Regions from separate parts of the Bradyrhizobium sp. SPXBL-02 genome, predicted to be linked through region 1. Evidence: riboswitches for the same ligand, from Rfam matches in the RefSeq annotation. Region 1 holds a riboswitch; the other holds the start of a gene.
The links. Region 1 has a riboswitch for cobalamin ahead of ACNJYD_RS25120 (DUF1636 family protein). Riboswitches for the same ligand answer to the same signal wherever they lie in the genome.
Positions count from the first base shown of each region.

Region 2: linked by a shared signal. The riboswitch ahead of metE (5-methyltetrahydropteroyltriglutamate--homocysteine S-methyltransferase) and the one ahead of ACNJYD_RS25120 (DUF1636 family protein) in region 1 are both predicted to bind cobalamin.

Region 1 is NZ_CP182474.1:5,346,401-5,353,973, reverse strand. It holds gene cobS (adenosylcobinamide-GDP ribazoletransferase) at 1-712, opposite strand, end outside; gene cobU (bifunctional adenosylcobinamide kinase/adenosylcobinamide-phosphate guanylyltransferase) at 709-1,212, opposite strand; gene cbiB (adenosylcobinamide-phosphate synthase CbiB) at 1,334-2,275, shown strand; gene cobD (threonine-phosphate decarboxylase CobD) at 2,287-3,252, shown strand; gene ACNJYD_RS25130 (cobyric acid synthase) at 3,241-4,689, opposite strand; gene cobO (cob(I)yrinic acid a,c-diamide adenosyltransferase) at 4,697-5,332, opposite strand; cobalamin riboswitch at 5,373-5,593, shown strand; gene ACNJYD_RS25120 (DUF1636 family protein) at 5,688-6,062, shown strand; gene cobW (cobalamin biosynthesis protein CobW) at 6,059-7,108, shown strand; gene cobN (cobaltochelatase subunit CobN) at 7,108-7,573, shown strand, end outside.
Region 2 is NZ_CP182474.1:2,311,614-2,319,186, forward strand. It holds gene ACNJYD_RS10500 (nodulate formation efficiency C protein) at 47-769, opposite strand; cobalamin riboswitch at 1,753-1,954, shown strand; gene metE (5-methyltetrahydropteroyltriglutamate--homocysteine S-methyltransferase) at 2,056-4,401, shown strand; gene ACNJYD_RS10510 (hypothetical protein) at 4,825-4,986, opposite strand; gene ACNJYD_RS10515 (hypothetical protein) at 6,551-6,811, shown strand; partial or broken gene ACNJYD_RS10520 (IS3 family transposase) at 6,849-7,125, shown strand; gene ACNJYD_RS10525 (hypothetical protein) at 7,507-7,573, shown strand, end outside.

The sequences.
Region 1 (7,573 bases):
GAATGTCGCCGGTCTGCCCGCCGATCTGGCGGATGGCAAGCCGCGCCAGCATCAGGCCGGCCAGCGACAGCAGGATCAGGCCGACCAGCGCCTTGCCCGGCCCCAACGCCAGGGCAAGCGCGAGCGTTCCAAGCGCGAAGGCGATCGCCACGCTGCGGCCGGGCGGTGCCCCGGCGCCGGCCGATAAACCGTCAGGCCGCGCCGGCGGCACCAGCGACATGAAGGCGGGCACGCCGGCGCGGGCAGCCACGTGCGCCGCGCACAATGCGAGCATGACGGCCCACGGATTTGCGATCGTGGCAAGCGCGCTCCAGCGCAGACCGAACGACAGGATCAGTGCGCAGACACCATAGGTCCCGATCCGGCTGTCGCGCATGATCTCGAGCTTGCGCTCGCGCGTGCGGCCGCCGCCAAGTCCGTCCGCGGTGTCGGCAAGTCCGTCCTCGTGCAGCGCGCCGGTGATGAGGGCGGTCGTGGCCAGCACGAGCAAAGCGGCAAGGCTCGGCGTCAGTCCGAGGCGAATGGCGATCTTGTAAGTGAGGGCGCCGGCGAGGCCGACCAGCAGTCCCGCGACCGGCAGCGCCCAGGTCGCGCGCGCGATCGCGCCGTCACCGGCGGGCTTCGAAGATGCCACCGGGAGGATCGTCACGAACGATGTCGCCATCCTGAGATCGGCAAAGATGTCTTTGAGCAGCTCGGCGCGCGGGATCATTTCAGCTTCATCGGCAGGCCGGCGACGACGAACTCGACCTCGTCCGCGACACCGGCAATGATCTGGTTCATGATCCCGGCGGCATCGCGGAAGCTGCGCGCCAGCGCATTGTCGGGCACGATGCCGAGGCCGACCTCGTTGGTGACGAGGACGACCGGGCTCTTGAGATTGAAGAGGGTCGCGGCAAGCGCGTTCACCTCGTGCTCCCAGTTGCGCCCGGCATGCATCAGGTTGGAAAGCCAGAGTGTCAGGCAATCCACCAGCCTTGCGCCGCCGCCATCGGTTGCGAGCAGCGCGGGCACGAGATCGAGCGGCACCTCGCGCTCGATCCAATCGGTTCCGCGGCGCGCGCGGTGTCTTGCAATGCGTTCCTGCATTTCGCCGTCGAGCGCCTCGGCCGTCGCGATGTAGACGGGCTGGCCGGCAAAGCTGCGCGCGCGCGCTTCCGCCCGGGTGCTCTTGCCCGATCGCGCCCCGCCGGTGATCAGAATGACGGCCATGAAGGTCTCCTGCGATGAGCACTAATCATCAAACGCGGCCAAAGACAAAGCCGAAATCAGGGGGCGAGGGGCTTGCGCTCGGCCGCCGTCTTGCGCAACAGGGGCGGGACAGGAGACCGATGTGGACTTTGCGGGCGCGATGGTGGTGGCGATGGCGGTGGATGCCCTTCTGGGCTGGCCGGCATGGCTGTTCGCGCGGATCGGCCATCCCGTCACCTGGCTCGGCCGGCTGATTGCTGCCATCGACACCGCCTGGAATCGCGCGTCCGATCCGCCGGCATTGCGTCGAGCCGCCGGCGTCGCCGGCGCGCTTGCGGTGATCGCGCTCTCCGCTGCGCTCGGTTGGGCGCTTCAATCGCTGTTGCCTTCGGGCTGGATCCAGATCGTGCTGATTGGCATCCTCGCCTGGCCATTGGTCGCGCTGCGCTCGCTGCATGATCATGTGGCTGCCGTCGCCACGCCTTTGCTGGCCGGCGATGTCGCCGCCGCGCGCGATGCCGTCTCACGCATCGTCGGCCGTGATCCCGCAGCGCTCGATGAAGCCGGCATCGCGCGCGCGGCGATCGAGAGCCTTGCCGAAAACGCCTCCGACGGCATCGTCGCGCCGGTTTTCTGGGGCGCGCTATTCGGCTTGCCCGGGATCCTCGGCTACAAGGCCATCAACACGCTGGACTCCATGATCGGTCACCGCAGTGAACGGCATGAAGCCTTCGGCTGGGCGGCGGCGTGCATCGACGATGTCGCCAATTTCATTCCAGCGCGGCTGACCGGATTCCTGTTCGTGCTGCTGGCGCCGCAGCGGTCGGAGGCGCTGGCGTGCATGACGCGCGATGCGCGCCGTCATCGCTCGCCGAATGCCGGCTGGCCGGAAGCGGCGATGGCGGGCGGACTCGGTGTGCGGCTCAGCGGTCCCCGCATCTATCACGGCAGTCCGACCGACGAGCCCTGGCTGAACGAAGGTGCGCGCGATCCGCGCGCCGCCGACATCGCGGAGGCGCTGACCGTCTACCGTCGTGCCATGTCGCTGGTCGCAGGCCTGCTTGCGATCCTGGCCTTCGCGTGAAAGAACGGGGCATGCGTGAGCACGGCGGAAATCTGGACCTGGCCCAGCAGCGTTTTGGCGGACGCGCGGAGGATTGGATCGACCTGTCGACGGGCATCAACCGCTTGCCGTATCCCGTCGGCGAGGTGAGCGCGCGCGCGTGGAGCGCGCTGCCCTCGCGTGCCGAGATCGAGGCTCTGCATCGCGCCGCGCAGCAGGCCTATCGCACGAGCGCCCCGGTCGTTGCGATGGGCGGTGCGCAGGCCGCCATCCAATTGCTGCCGCAGCTTGCGGTGCCAGGGCGCGCGCGCATCCTCGCACCGACCTACAACGAATATGCCGGGGTGCTATCGGCCGCGGGCTGGGATGTCCAGGAGGCTGCGGAGCTCGATGCGCTCGCGGGTGCGGACCTCGGCATCGTGGTCAATCCCAACAATCCCGACGGTCGACGTCATGCGCCGAAGGACTTGCTGGCATTGCTCCGGCGCGTCGGCCGTCTCGTCATCGACGAGAGCTTTGCCGATGCCGATCCGCAATTGTCGCTTGCGCCCGACGCGGATCGGCCGGGACTATTGGTGCTGCGGTCCTTTGGAAAGTTTTATGGGTTGGCCGGCCTGCGGCTCGGCTTCGCAATCGGTGATGCCGCCGATATCGACAGGCTTGCCGCGATGTCGGGCCCATGGCCTGTTTCAGGCGCGGCGATCGAAATCGGCTGCCGAGCCTTGCGCGATAAGGCCTGGGCCGAGGCGACGTCGGCGCGGCTCGCGCGCGACTGTCGTCGTCTCGACGCGATGGCGCATTCGCAAGGCTGGCGGCTGATCGGCGGCACACCGCTGTTCCGCTTGTACGAAACGCCTGACGCGCAGACCGCGCAAGAGAGGCTCGCGCGCGCCCACATTTGGTCCCGTGTCTTCGCGCAACAGCCCACATGGCTGCGCCTCGGGCTTCCCGGCAGGGAAGCCGAATGGACGCGCCTGGCCGAGGCCCTAGCGCGCTAGTGCGAGCAGGCCTTCGACGTCGAGATGGACTTCGATGTGATCGGCCAGTGCCTCGAGCGCGCTTTCGACCCGGTCGTGATAGGGCTCGTCGCCCGCGGGAATGTCGAGCTTAGCGAGGTATGCCTTGCGGAAATCATCCGACGTGAACAGGCCGTGCAGATAGCTGCCCTGCACGCGTCCGTCGTGCGAGATGGCGCCTTCGGGCTCGCCGCCCAGCTTCGCGAAGGGGCGGGCGCGATCCGGGCCGTCGGTGTGGCCGATGTGAATCTCGTAGGCCTGGATCGGCTGATCCGTCGCGGCGTGCACGGCCGCAACGCGCGTGAGGGTTTTTTGCGGGCTCATCACCGTCTCGACATCGAGAAGCCCGAGGCCCGGCGTGTCGCCCGCAGGTCCCTCGATGCCCTCGGGATCGGCGACGCTGCGGCCCAGCATCTGATAGCCACCGCAGAGGCCGAGCACATGGCCGCCCCTGCGGTGGTGCGCGAGGAGATCGATGTCCCAGCCTTGCGCGCGCAGGAAGGCGAGGTCGCCGCGGGTGGATTTGGAACCGGGGACGATAACGAGGCGCACGTCGCCCGGGATTGCTTCGCCTGGGCGCACCAATACGAGATCGACGCCCGGTTCGAGCTTGAGAGGATCGAGATCGTCAAAATTGGCGATCCGCGACAGTGCGAGACAGGCGATCTTGCATTGACCGGGCTTGCGTGCGTCGCGCAGGCCGAGCGCATCCTCGGCCGGCAGCTCGCCGGCACGCGCGAACCAGGGCAGCACGCCAAGGCCGCGCCATGCGGTCTTTTGCTCGATCAGCCTGTAACCGTCGTCGAACAGCGTGGGGTCGCCGCGGAACTTGTTGATGACGAAGCCGGAGATCATCGCGGCGTCGTCGGGATCGATCACCGACTTGATGCCCACCAGTTGGGCAATGACCCCGCCGCGATCGATGTCGCCCACCAGCACGACCTGCACATCCGCCTTGCGGGCAAAGCCCATATTGGCGATGTCGGACTTGCGCAAATTCACCTCGGCCGGACTGCCGGCGCCCTCGACCAGCACCAGATCGGCCCGCGCCTTCAAGCGTTCGAAACTCTCGAGCACCGCGCCCATCAGCGACGGCTTCATCGCCGCGTATTCGCGCGCGCGTGCGGTCGCGATGCGCTTGCCATGGACCACGACTTGCGCGCCGACATCGGTCTCGGGCTTGAGCAGCACCGGGTTCATGTCGGTGTGCGGCTCGACACCTGCGGCGAGCGCCTGCAATGCCTGGGCGCGGCCAATCTCGCCGCCATCGACGGTGACGGCGGCGTTGTTCGACATGTTCTGCGGCTTGAACGGCAGCACCCGCAGACCACGGCGCGTGAAGGCGCGCGCGAGGCCGGCGACGATGAGCGACTTGCCCACGTCCGAGCCGGCCCCCTGGATCATCAAAGCGCGTGCCATCGTGCCTTCAGAACTCGACGCCGGCCTGGGCCTTGATGCCGGAGCGGAACGGATGCTTGACCAGCGTCATCTCGGTGACGAGGTCGGCGATCTCGATCAGCTCGTCCTTGGCGTTGCGCCCGGTGAGCACGACATGCGTCATCGCAGGCTTCTGCGTCGTCAGGAACTCCACCACCTCGGCGATGTCGAGATAGTCGTAGCGGAGCGCGATGTTGATTTCGTCGAGCACGACCATGCGCAAGTTCGCGTCAAGGATCAGCTCCTTGGCTTTCTCCCAGCCGGCGCGTGCGGCGGCGATGTCGCGGGCACGGTCCTGCGTCTCCCAGGTGAAGCCTTCGCCCATCGCGTGGAACTGGCAGAGATCGCCGAAATGGCCGGTGAGCAGGCGCCGTTCGCCGGTATCCCAGGCGCCCTTGATGAATTGCACCACCGCGCAAGGGAAGCCATGCGCGACGCAGCGGACGATCATGCCGAAGGCCGAGGAGGATTTTCCTTTGCCCGCGCCGGTATGGACGATGATCAGGCCCTTTTCGCCGCTCTTGGTCGCCATGATCTTGTCGCGGGCGGCCTTCTTCTTCGCCATTTTCTGGGCGTGCCTGATGTCGGTATCCTCGGCTAATTGGGTATCCGGTTCAGATGTCATGGGACCCGGTCCTTCGGCTTGACAAGTGGCGGCCACCGGCAAATGGTGGCCCGGCGTTGGTTCCTGTCCTATGACAGGCGAAGAGGGAATGCGATAGGGTCCGAATCGGCAAGATTTGGATCCAAACTGCAGCCGCCCCCGCGACCGTGACCGGAGAGATGCCCGAAGCCACTGATTCCTTTTGGAATCGGGAAGGCGGGGATCGAAGGGCCAAAACCCTGCTCCGCAAGCCGGGAGACCTGCCAGCGCGGACGAGTTTTGGACCGGCGGACGGGGTGTTCCGCGACGGGGAAGCGGGCCTTCAGGAGAATGGTCCGTGCGCCTCATCGCCTCCCGCTGTTATCTGGAAGAGGCGATGACCGTCACACTTCATGTCTGCATCACCTGCCGCGCCGGCCAGACGCTGGGCGAGGGCGAGACGACGCCCGGCAAGCGCCTGCACGGCGCGATCCTCGAGGCCGGCGTGCCGGAGGGCGTCAGCGTGGTTCCCGTCGAATGCCTGTCGGCCTGCAGCCAGGGCTGCTCGGTCGCGCTCAGCGCGCCCGGCCGCTGGTCCTATGTCTATGGTCGCCTGTCCGATGCGAACGCACAGGACGTGGTCGCAGGCGCCGCTGCCTACGCTGCCGCGCCCGATGGCATCGTGCCCTGGCGCAGCCGTCCCGAAATCTTCCGCAAGCAGTCGCTTGCCCGCATTCCCCCCATTGCCGTCGTGCCGGAGGCCGCTGAATGAACTCGCTCGCAAAAGTCCCGGTTACGGTGGTCACCGGTTTCCTCGGCTCCGGCAAGACGACGCTGATCCAGCATCTGCTCAGCAATGCCGGCGGCAAGAAGCTCGCGGTGCTCGTCAACGAGTTCGGCAGCGAGGGCGTCGATGGCGAGATCCTGAAGTCTTGCGCCGATGCGAACTGCCCGGAGGAGAACATCGTCGAGCTCGCCAATGGCTGCATCTGCTGCACGGTGGCCGATGATTTCATTCCGACGATGGAGCAATTGCTGGCGCGGCCGGTGCGGCCCGATCACATCCTGATCGAGACCTCCGGCCTGGCATTGCCGAAGCCGCTCTTGAAGGCGTTCGACTGGCCGGAGATCCGCTCGCGCATCACGGTCGACGGCGTGATTGCGCTGGCCGACGCCGAGGCTGTCGCGGCCGGCCGCTTCGCGCCGGATCCGGCTGCGGTCGAAGCGCAGCGCGCGGCGGACGAAAATCTCGATCACGAGACGCCGCTGTCGGAGGTGTTCGAAGACCAGATCGCCTGCGCCGACATCGTGCTGCTGACCAAGGCCGACCTTGCGGGCGCGGCGGGAATCGAAGCCGCAAAGGCGGCGATCACCGCCGAGATGCCGCGCCGCGTGCCGATGCTGCCGGTGACCGACGGTGCGATCGATGCGCGCGTCATCCTCGGTCTCGGCGCTGCCGCCGAGAATGATCTCGCCGCGCGCCCCTCGCATCATGACGGCGAGGAAGAGCACGAGCATGATGATTTCGCCTCCGTCGTGATCGACCTTCCGGAGGTGGCGGATATCGAGGCGCTGGTCGCATCGGTGCAGAAGCTGGCGCGCGAGCAGAACGTGCTGCGGGCCAAGGGCTACATCGCGGTCGCTGGCAAGCCGATGCGGCTGTTGCTGCAGGCGGTCGGTGAGCGCGTGCGCCACCAGTTCGACAAGCCATGGGGCGCGGGTCACAGGCAGTCCAAGCTCGTCGTGATCGGCGAGCACGGCGATATCGACGAGGCCGCCATCAAGGCAGGACTTGGTCTTTCAGGATCTGGCATCTGATGCACGTCGTCTTCCGCGAGAGCCGCGGTCTCGAGGAGATCGCGACGCCAAGAGACATCGGCCAGGACCCGGCCGATCTCGTGGTGCTCTCGTATTCGGATTCCGACCTTGCCGCGTTTGCGGCGGGCTGGCGGCGTGGCCGGGGCAGCCTGCCGTCGCTGCGGCTCGCCAATCTCGCGGAGCTGCGTCATCCGCTGTCGGTTGACACCTATATCGAGCGCACGCTGTCCCAGGCGCGCGGCATATTGGTGCGCCTGATCGGCGGGGAGTCCTATTGGGCGTACGGGCTTGCGGCGCTCCAGCAACTCGCGAAGGAGCATAACATCGTGCTCGCCGTGCTGCCGGCGGACAGCCGCGACGACACGCGGTTGGATGCGTACTCGACCCTGCCGGTCTCGACGCTGCGTCGGCTCAAGGTGCTCTGCGACACTGGCGGCCCAGTCGCAGCGCAAGCCGCGATCGCGC
Region 2 (7,573 bases), 3.0 Mb from region 1:
GACCGTACGGCAGCTGCGGTCCGATGTTGCTTTGCGCGACCGTCTACTAAGGCCTTCGGTCTCCTAAGTCTTCCTCTTCCTTTGGCTCGGTGCGTTGGAACCAGGATCCCGGAGGAAATTTAGCGATCCCCTTGGCAAAGGAGGATTGTGGCTCCCAATCTTGGCCTTCGCTCTTCTCGAAAGTGATGACCCCGTTGTGTGTAAAATAACGTGGTCCTTGGAGATCGCAATTCACCAAGAGCAGAATACGCCACAGATCGCCTTTCTCGTTCGGCTTGTCATTCCGCCTCGGTAAGTAGTCTACCCCAACAGGTTCAATGATAGTGCATCGGCCTTGCCCTAGAAGATCGCCGAGCCGGCCTTGCGGCGTAGTCACAAAGTTGAAGTTAGTCGGATCATGCAGAAAGCGAAGATTTGCGTTCCTTTCACCATCTGCGACTTCTCTGGCGATCAACGAGAGCGCTAGGGCGCGCCAGCCCAATTCCATGGGCTTCGCATAGGTTGACGCCAGTTCAGTCGTACCGTCGAGCGCAACTTTCCAGGTGATAGCGTACTGTTCGTCTGATTTGTTGTCTCGGTGCCTGGTCCATGAAACGAAAACATGGTCGTTTTCGCCAAGTTCAACGACGCCCCACGTCTGAGGGACGAACTGTGCCACCTTCGAGACATTGGAGATAATTTGTTCTATCGTCTCACCATCTTGTGCTCGCCAAGTTGACTTGAGTCTTTCGACAAGTGGCATGTCGCTTGCGCGAATAGGGTTGCTCATGGCAGCCGGCCAGGCTAGGCAGATTAGAAGTCCGCCCAAGTAACGCCATAGCGCGGATCTTCCAGACATTCTCTTCATAACCCTCGGCCTATCGCGTTTCATCCGTACATCTTTCAAAGCGGGCAACCTTGAACCTGCTATGAGCGAGCGCAAGAAGTTTACGGAGACGCGACGGGGGCACCCGCGGCTGTCCCGGCGCGGGCAGGAGCTCCCTCTATGTCACGCGCCGCTAACTTCCCTAACCAGCGACAGCGTCAATTGGCCGAGCTGGACATGTCCAGCAGGAGAGACTGGGCATGTCGAGGGGCTTGCATTCTTTGTGCCAGGCAGCAGGCGGAGATTTGCACGGGTTTTATCTCCATCTTGTCGACTTTCCGACCTACGCTCGTTTCGATGTCTCCATTCAGTGTATCGGCCGTAGTTTTGTGCATCCTAGTCCCGCACTCTAGTTTGCGGAAGAGGTGAACGCCCCGATGCCAAGTGCCTGATGAGAAGTGGGAGTGCGTTCGCAGTCATTGAACCGTGTGGTTCGCTATAGTTGCCGTCGGCGTTCGGCCTACATGATGGCGAGGCGAAGCCGACTCGACGAACTTGAAACTCTGGCTGGCACGACAATCAACCTGCTCGCCGCGTATCTTGCTAGATTGCGCCGCTTGCCTTGACCCATTCAATGCGGATCTTCTAGTCGAGGAAATGGCTGGCCAGCGGACGTGCTGGGCGAACCGCTGGAAATCGGAAGCCGCGTCGAATGCATTCTGCTCGAACCAGCGGTAATCCTCCCCGCGCAGGCTGGTTTTGTCCCTTTCATTGATGGGGCGGGGGGCGTCGCCTCAAGGCAGCTCCGATGCTCGCTCCGACATCTGACAAGGACATCTCTGATTGCGACCTGATTATAGAATCCGGATGCACGGTCATTCGCCTAGTAGATGTCGCAGATTAGCCTGGCACATAATCTGAGAGGTTGACGGAAGAGCCCTCCTGCCGATAATCCAAATCGTCGAGGTTCTCCGAATCACACTTGATCCGGAGCTAAGAGGGAAGCCGGTCCAAATGCCGGCGCTGCCCCCGCAACTGTGAGCGGCGAGCTACTGTCTAACGATGTCACTGAAGCCGCACGGCTTCGGGAAGGCCGGACAGCAGCGATGACCAGCGAGCCAGGAGACCTGCCCCGACGATAGATTGGTCCACGGGCGGGGTGTCTCGGTGGTGCGCCAAGCAGCCGTCGCGCCCGCGACTTCCTCTGCCTGCGTCCGCCATGGCCTCCGCCCCCAACAGGGGTTAACACTATGTCTCATCTCTCTCTTCCGGTTGCTACGCTCGGAACGCCACGCATCGGTCCAAGGCGTGAGCTCAAACTGTCTCTCGAGAGCTACTGGGCGGGAAAGATCAGCGAACAGCAATTGCTCGAGGACGCATCCGGCCTGCGCGCAGCGAACTGGGCTCGTCAGAAGTCTCTCGGCGTCACGGTCATTCCGTCGAATGACTTCTCGCTGTATGATCAGGTGCTCGATACAAGTGTTATGGTTGGCGCTATCCCAGAGATCTACGCCTCGAAAGGAGAATCCGTTTTCCTCAAGACGTACTTCGCCATGGCTCGCGGATCACAATGCGACGATCAGGATGCGGGTTGCCGTCTTGGCCCGCGGGGGTCTGGCGCACCCGCGCAGGAAATGACTAAGTGGTTTGATACTAACTACCACTACATGGTTCCCGAGTTTTACAGGGGACAGGAGTTCAGATTTTGCTCTCGCAAACCCATTGAAGAGTATGTGGAAGCAAAGGCTCTAGGTTTTCAAACCCGCCCTGTCCTGATCGGGCCCGTCACATTCCTAAAGCTCGGCAAGAGTGCCGATAGCGCGTTCCAGCCCCTCTCCCTATTGGATGATTTGATACCGGTCTATATCGAGGTTCTGCATGAATTGGCCGAACGAGGGGCAAGTTGGGTTCAGTTTGACGAGCCCTGCCTGGTCCTTGATCTGGACGAAGCGGTGCGAAAATCATTGCTACATGCCTATAACCGCTTCGCAAAGGAGGGACCGGCTATCAGGATCATGGTTGCCAGCTATTTCGGCGACCTAGGCGACAATTTGGATACAGCCTTGAGCCTCCCGGTTTCCGGTCTGCACTTTGATCTGGTTCGAGCGCCAGAGTTGTTGGATCAGATCGTCGCTGTCGGCCGAAGTGATCTCGTCATGTCGCTCGGGGTCATCGACGGCCGGAATGTATGGCGGTCGAACTTGTCGTCGCTCCGTCAGAGGCTGGAGCCCGCGATTGCGAAGCTCGGCAAGCACCGTGTGCAGCTCGCTCCATCCTGCTCGCTGCTTCACGTGCCGGTCGATGTTGAACTCGAGACCGGGCTCGCGTCTGACGTTAAGAGCTGGCTTTCTTTCTCGGTTCAGAAGATGCGCGAGCTTGCGATCCTGGCGCGGGTGCTCGCTGGCGACCAGAATGTCGGGCTCGCTCTAGCCGATTCGGAATGCGCTGTGGCCGCCCGCCGGACTTCGCCGAAGATCCATGACACCAATGTCGCTGCCCGGATGAGGGCGATCGACCAGACGATGCGTCGGCGGGCAAGCCCGTTTGACCGTCGTTCCGAGATCCAGAGGAAACGCTTTGGACTACCAGCGTTTCCCACCACGACGATCGGATCGTTTCCGCAGACCACAGAAGTCAGAAATGCTCGGGCGGCGCATGCGCGAGGCGCGTTGAGCGACGAACAATACGATAGGTTCATCAAGGAGGAGATAACCCGCGCCGTGCGTTGGCAGGAGGACATCGGTCTTGACGTCCTCGTGCACGGCGAATTTGAGCGGAATGACATGGTGCAGTACTTTGGCGAGCAACTCGCCGGCTTCCTATTTACCAGGAAGGGATGGGTACAGTCTTATGGCTCGCGCTGCGTCAGGCCCCCGATCCTGTTTGGCGATGTAGTGCGGTCGAAACCGATCACTGTGGACTGGTGGCGCTACGCGCAATCACTAACTAGCAAGCCAATGAAGGCAATGTTGACCGGGCCGGTGACGATCCTGAACTGGTCGTTTGTTCGCGATGATATTCCTAGAAGCGAGGTCTGCCGTCAGCTTGCGCTGGCGATCCGCGACGAAGTCCGCGATCTCGAGAATGCCGGTGCGGCCATGATCCAGATCGACGAAGCGGCACTCCGCGAAGGATTGCCTTTGCGCCGATCGGAGTGGAAGGCATATCTCGATTGGGCCGGAGAGTGCTTCCGCATCTGCTCATCAGGCGTTACCGATCAGACGCAAATCCATACACATATGTGCTACTCCGAGTTTAACGACATCATCGGTGCGATCGCTGCAATGGATGCGGATGTCATTTCGATCGAGACGTCGCGATCGAAAATGGAGCTACTGGACGCATTCAGAAAGTACGAATATCCTAATCAAATCGGACCGGGCGTGTACGACATCCACTCTCCACGTGTTCCCGAGGCGGACGAAATGAAGGAGCTGCTGGTGCTGGCTCGGACGCGTTTGCAGGAATCGCAGCTCTGGGTCAATCCGGACTGCGGCCTAAAAACGCGCAAATGGGAGGAGGTTCGGCCTGCGCTAACCAACATGGTCGCTGCCGCCCGCGAACTGCGCGCTGCATCCTATCCGCAAAACCATTGATACCGGGCTCGGGTCTGTTCTCGACCAAGCTAATTCGCTTGTGGTCATTACCGTGCTCTATGATCTCGAGGCAAGCCTTGGGGCCAACAAAAAATGCTTGGCCCCACTTAGCGGTCGGCCCGGAGGAACGACGCTGACCGGGCGCGGTACTTGGCCCAGAGAGAATAGCCGACGTTTCATTAAGGCGAGAACATTCGCCGAAAATATGGAATCATATCGACACGTTTACAGTGGGAACGGTTGCGACAGCAATGAGAGGAGCGATGCCGGACGTCAGTGCACGGGCCGATCGCAATCGGTCCGCTCGGGCATGTTTCCCGTCAGGTACTTCTCATTCAAGGAACTCTACATCGTCCGACGAGAGTGTGCCGAAACCAGTTCCTGCCTTAACTCACGCCAATTTATTCTGCGGGATGGCCGCCGCTATCCGAGCCAGATACGCCAATGGGTCGGCTGCACGGCGACGTGCTCTCCGTTATTCGCGTTGACCCATCCGCCGAACACCCGGCGACAAGGAAAGGCCACCCGGTGAATTGAATTGCCCTCGATCACGGCAATCTCCAGATCCTGATCGAAGGGCGGCATGATTTCGAGCCGCTCCCAGATCAAATCGCCATTAGATCCTGGACGAAGTTCATCGCTGCGAGCTGACAAATTCAGACAACCTTGTGAACATTACGAACATCGATTGGCTTCCGCGCGAACAGGCTCTGCCCGAATCGACCGGACGGCGCGCGGTCTCGATGGCGTGAGCCGCGGCAGAGGGCTATCGGCCCTGGCATCGTTGGTACGGAACACGATCCGCTCGCGAGCCGAAATATTTGGAGTTCCGCCGGGAAACAAGGCCTGAGCTTCCGTCGAATCGCTCTGGGTTAGCTCAAGACCTCGGCTGTTGGTATTTGTAACTGTTCTGCACGAGCTAAACTTGTCTGCAGCTCCAGCAATCCGGCCCGCAGCGGGGTAAATGGTCCGGCTTTCTGTCATGTCACGTCCCTTGTTGGGAGACATCTCCGTATTCTGCAGCGTCACCGCGTGGGGTGCGGGCGACCTCAGCCGCGCTCTCGCGCGCGTAGCACGCGCTCCAGCGAGAGCGCGAAGACGCCGGATTCGGTTGACACCATTAGGATGGACGTAGCTTCGCTCGGTGCCCATGATCCGGCCTGTCCGCAGGTCGATAAAGTAAACGCCATCGCAAGCGGCGCAACTTATCACGTGCAGGTCATTGATCCGCGGCTCGGCTGCGCCCGGAAGAAGTCCTAAAAAGTGATCGCTGGTACCCGGACATGAAAGCATCATGGGCTTAAGTCGTTCTTTCCGCCATGCGTCTGACCTTACTAAAGGATCACTTCTATCAGGACGCAGCCGCCGCAGCATTGATGCGGGTCAAAAGGCTGGTCCGTCCGAGTGGTTGAGCTCGAGCGGCCGCTACGTGCCGCAGACGCCCGGGTTGGCAGTCGACATGTCCGAACTCGGGCGTCCGCCAGGGCCTCGCGCTCCCCGCAACACGCCAGTGTGTTGATTTGAGGCGCAACTCACGCTCCATGGGCTACGGCAGCATTTTTCCTCATTGCTCCGTGCACGCGGATGGTCAAACGATTGTTCGCCTTTCATTGTCGGTAGCCTTGCCGGGGCTGATTCCATCCTTAGGTTTTGGCACTGAAATCCTGCGCCTAGGGCTCATCGAAACGTGGGCTGCGACAAGCCTTATGATCGGCTTTGCTGTGGGGGCGGCTGGTGGACCGTCGGATGCAAGATCGGGGTTCCTTGCCTGCTTACGATCGCCTGCGCGTATAGTCCCTCGCCGCCGCATATGAGAAATCCGCGCGCGCGCCTGCGATGATAGTGCATGTTGCCCTCGATCGTCTCTGCGAGACAATCCCCGATCAAAGACGTGAGTTTGCCGGTCGGCGGCATGAGGCTCCTGAGAGGCGCTGCCCCTCGGCTCAAAGCGTCGTGCGATAAGGCAGGTAGGACAGACAGGCCATCCCTATTCTTCGCGAAACAACAAGCGGCTCGCGCCGCGCTGTTACATCTGGATCTATCTTCGGAGGAGCAGACAGACCTCTTGGGGTGCTGCTTGAGGCAGATCAAGTACTCTCGGTGCGAATGGCAGAATAGTGGATAGGGCGAACCACGGGAAGAGAGGGGCATGCCTTCATTTAACGTTCGGTTTATTAAGACCGTTTGTGACGATACTGGCGGCGAGCACCGTGCCTGCCAGGCAGCATTCAAGGTCGATGCCGCCTCCCTGAGTGCTGCTGCTCAGCAGGCGGAAACTGATTTTTGCAAGCAAAAGAGTGTCCGCGATTGGACAGTCTTCGCCGATGTGTTGGAGCTTCGAACCCCACCTGCATTAGCTAATCCGTCCGCATCAGCCTTTCGAGCATCCCGCAAGGACGAGCTCTCATGAGTAAGCAAGGGTTTCGCACTTCCTGAATGTTCCACGGAAGCGGGACATCTTCAGCACCGACCAAGGCTCGTAGTTCACGGGCGCGAGGTTGACCGGCGTGCTCGCCAGTCATGGCATCGCCACGAGCATGCACGGCTTGCTTGCCCGGCGCGACAACGTGTTCGTCGGGCATGCCTATTTGACTCTGTCCGACGCCCGCGTCTCGATCGGACGATGCCTCGCCATTCTACAATGGCCGGCGTCCGCCTTCGAGCCTTGGCGGCGGCGCTCCGGATCAAGCTTACTTCCGGCAGCCGCCATTCCGTGTGGTAGCCTTACTATGGCAGAGGCTCCACTTACACAATCGGCACAGATCGGCAGTCGGTCTATGGAATCTGAAGGCACGGTCAATGCGGGGTAGGCGTGATCTTAAATTCGTACGACCAGTGGTCGAGATTGAAGGAAGTCGTGGTGGGTACGGCCACCAATCATGCGGCTCAAGATCGCGAACTCTCTTGCGATCTGTTCTTCTATATCAATCTTAAGTTTCGCCCGGCGTGGTATTATCCGCGTTCTCTCGTGGGCGGCAGCAGGTACGCAAGCTGGCTCACGGGTCCGCCACCGGATCAAGAACCGCTATCTCGACAAACTGAATGAGGACGTCGAAGGAATTGTGAACACGTTGCGGGAACTTAACGTGACCGTGCATCGACCCGATGACCCGTGCGGTCTCGAAAGGTGACCGATTATTTGCCGGAAGCAATGCGCAGGTGATAGTCGCGC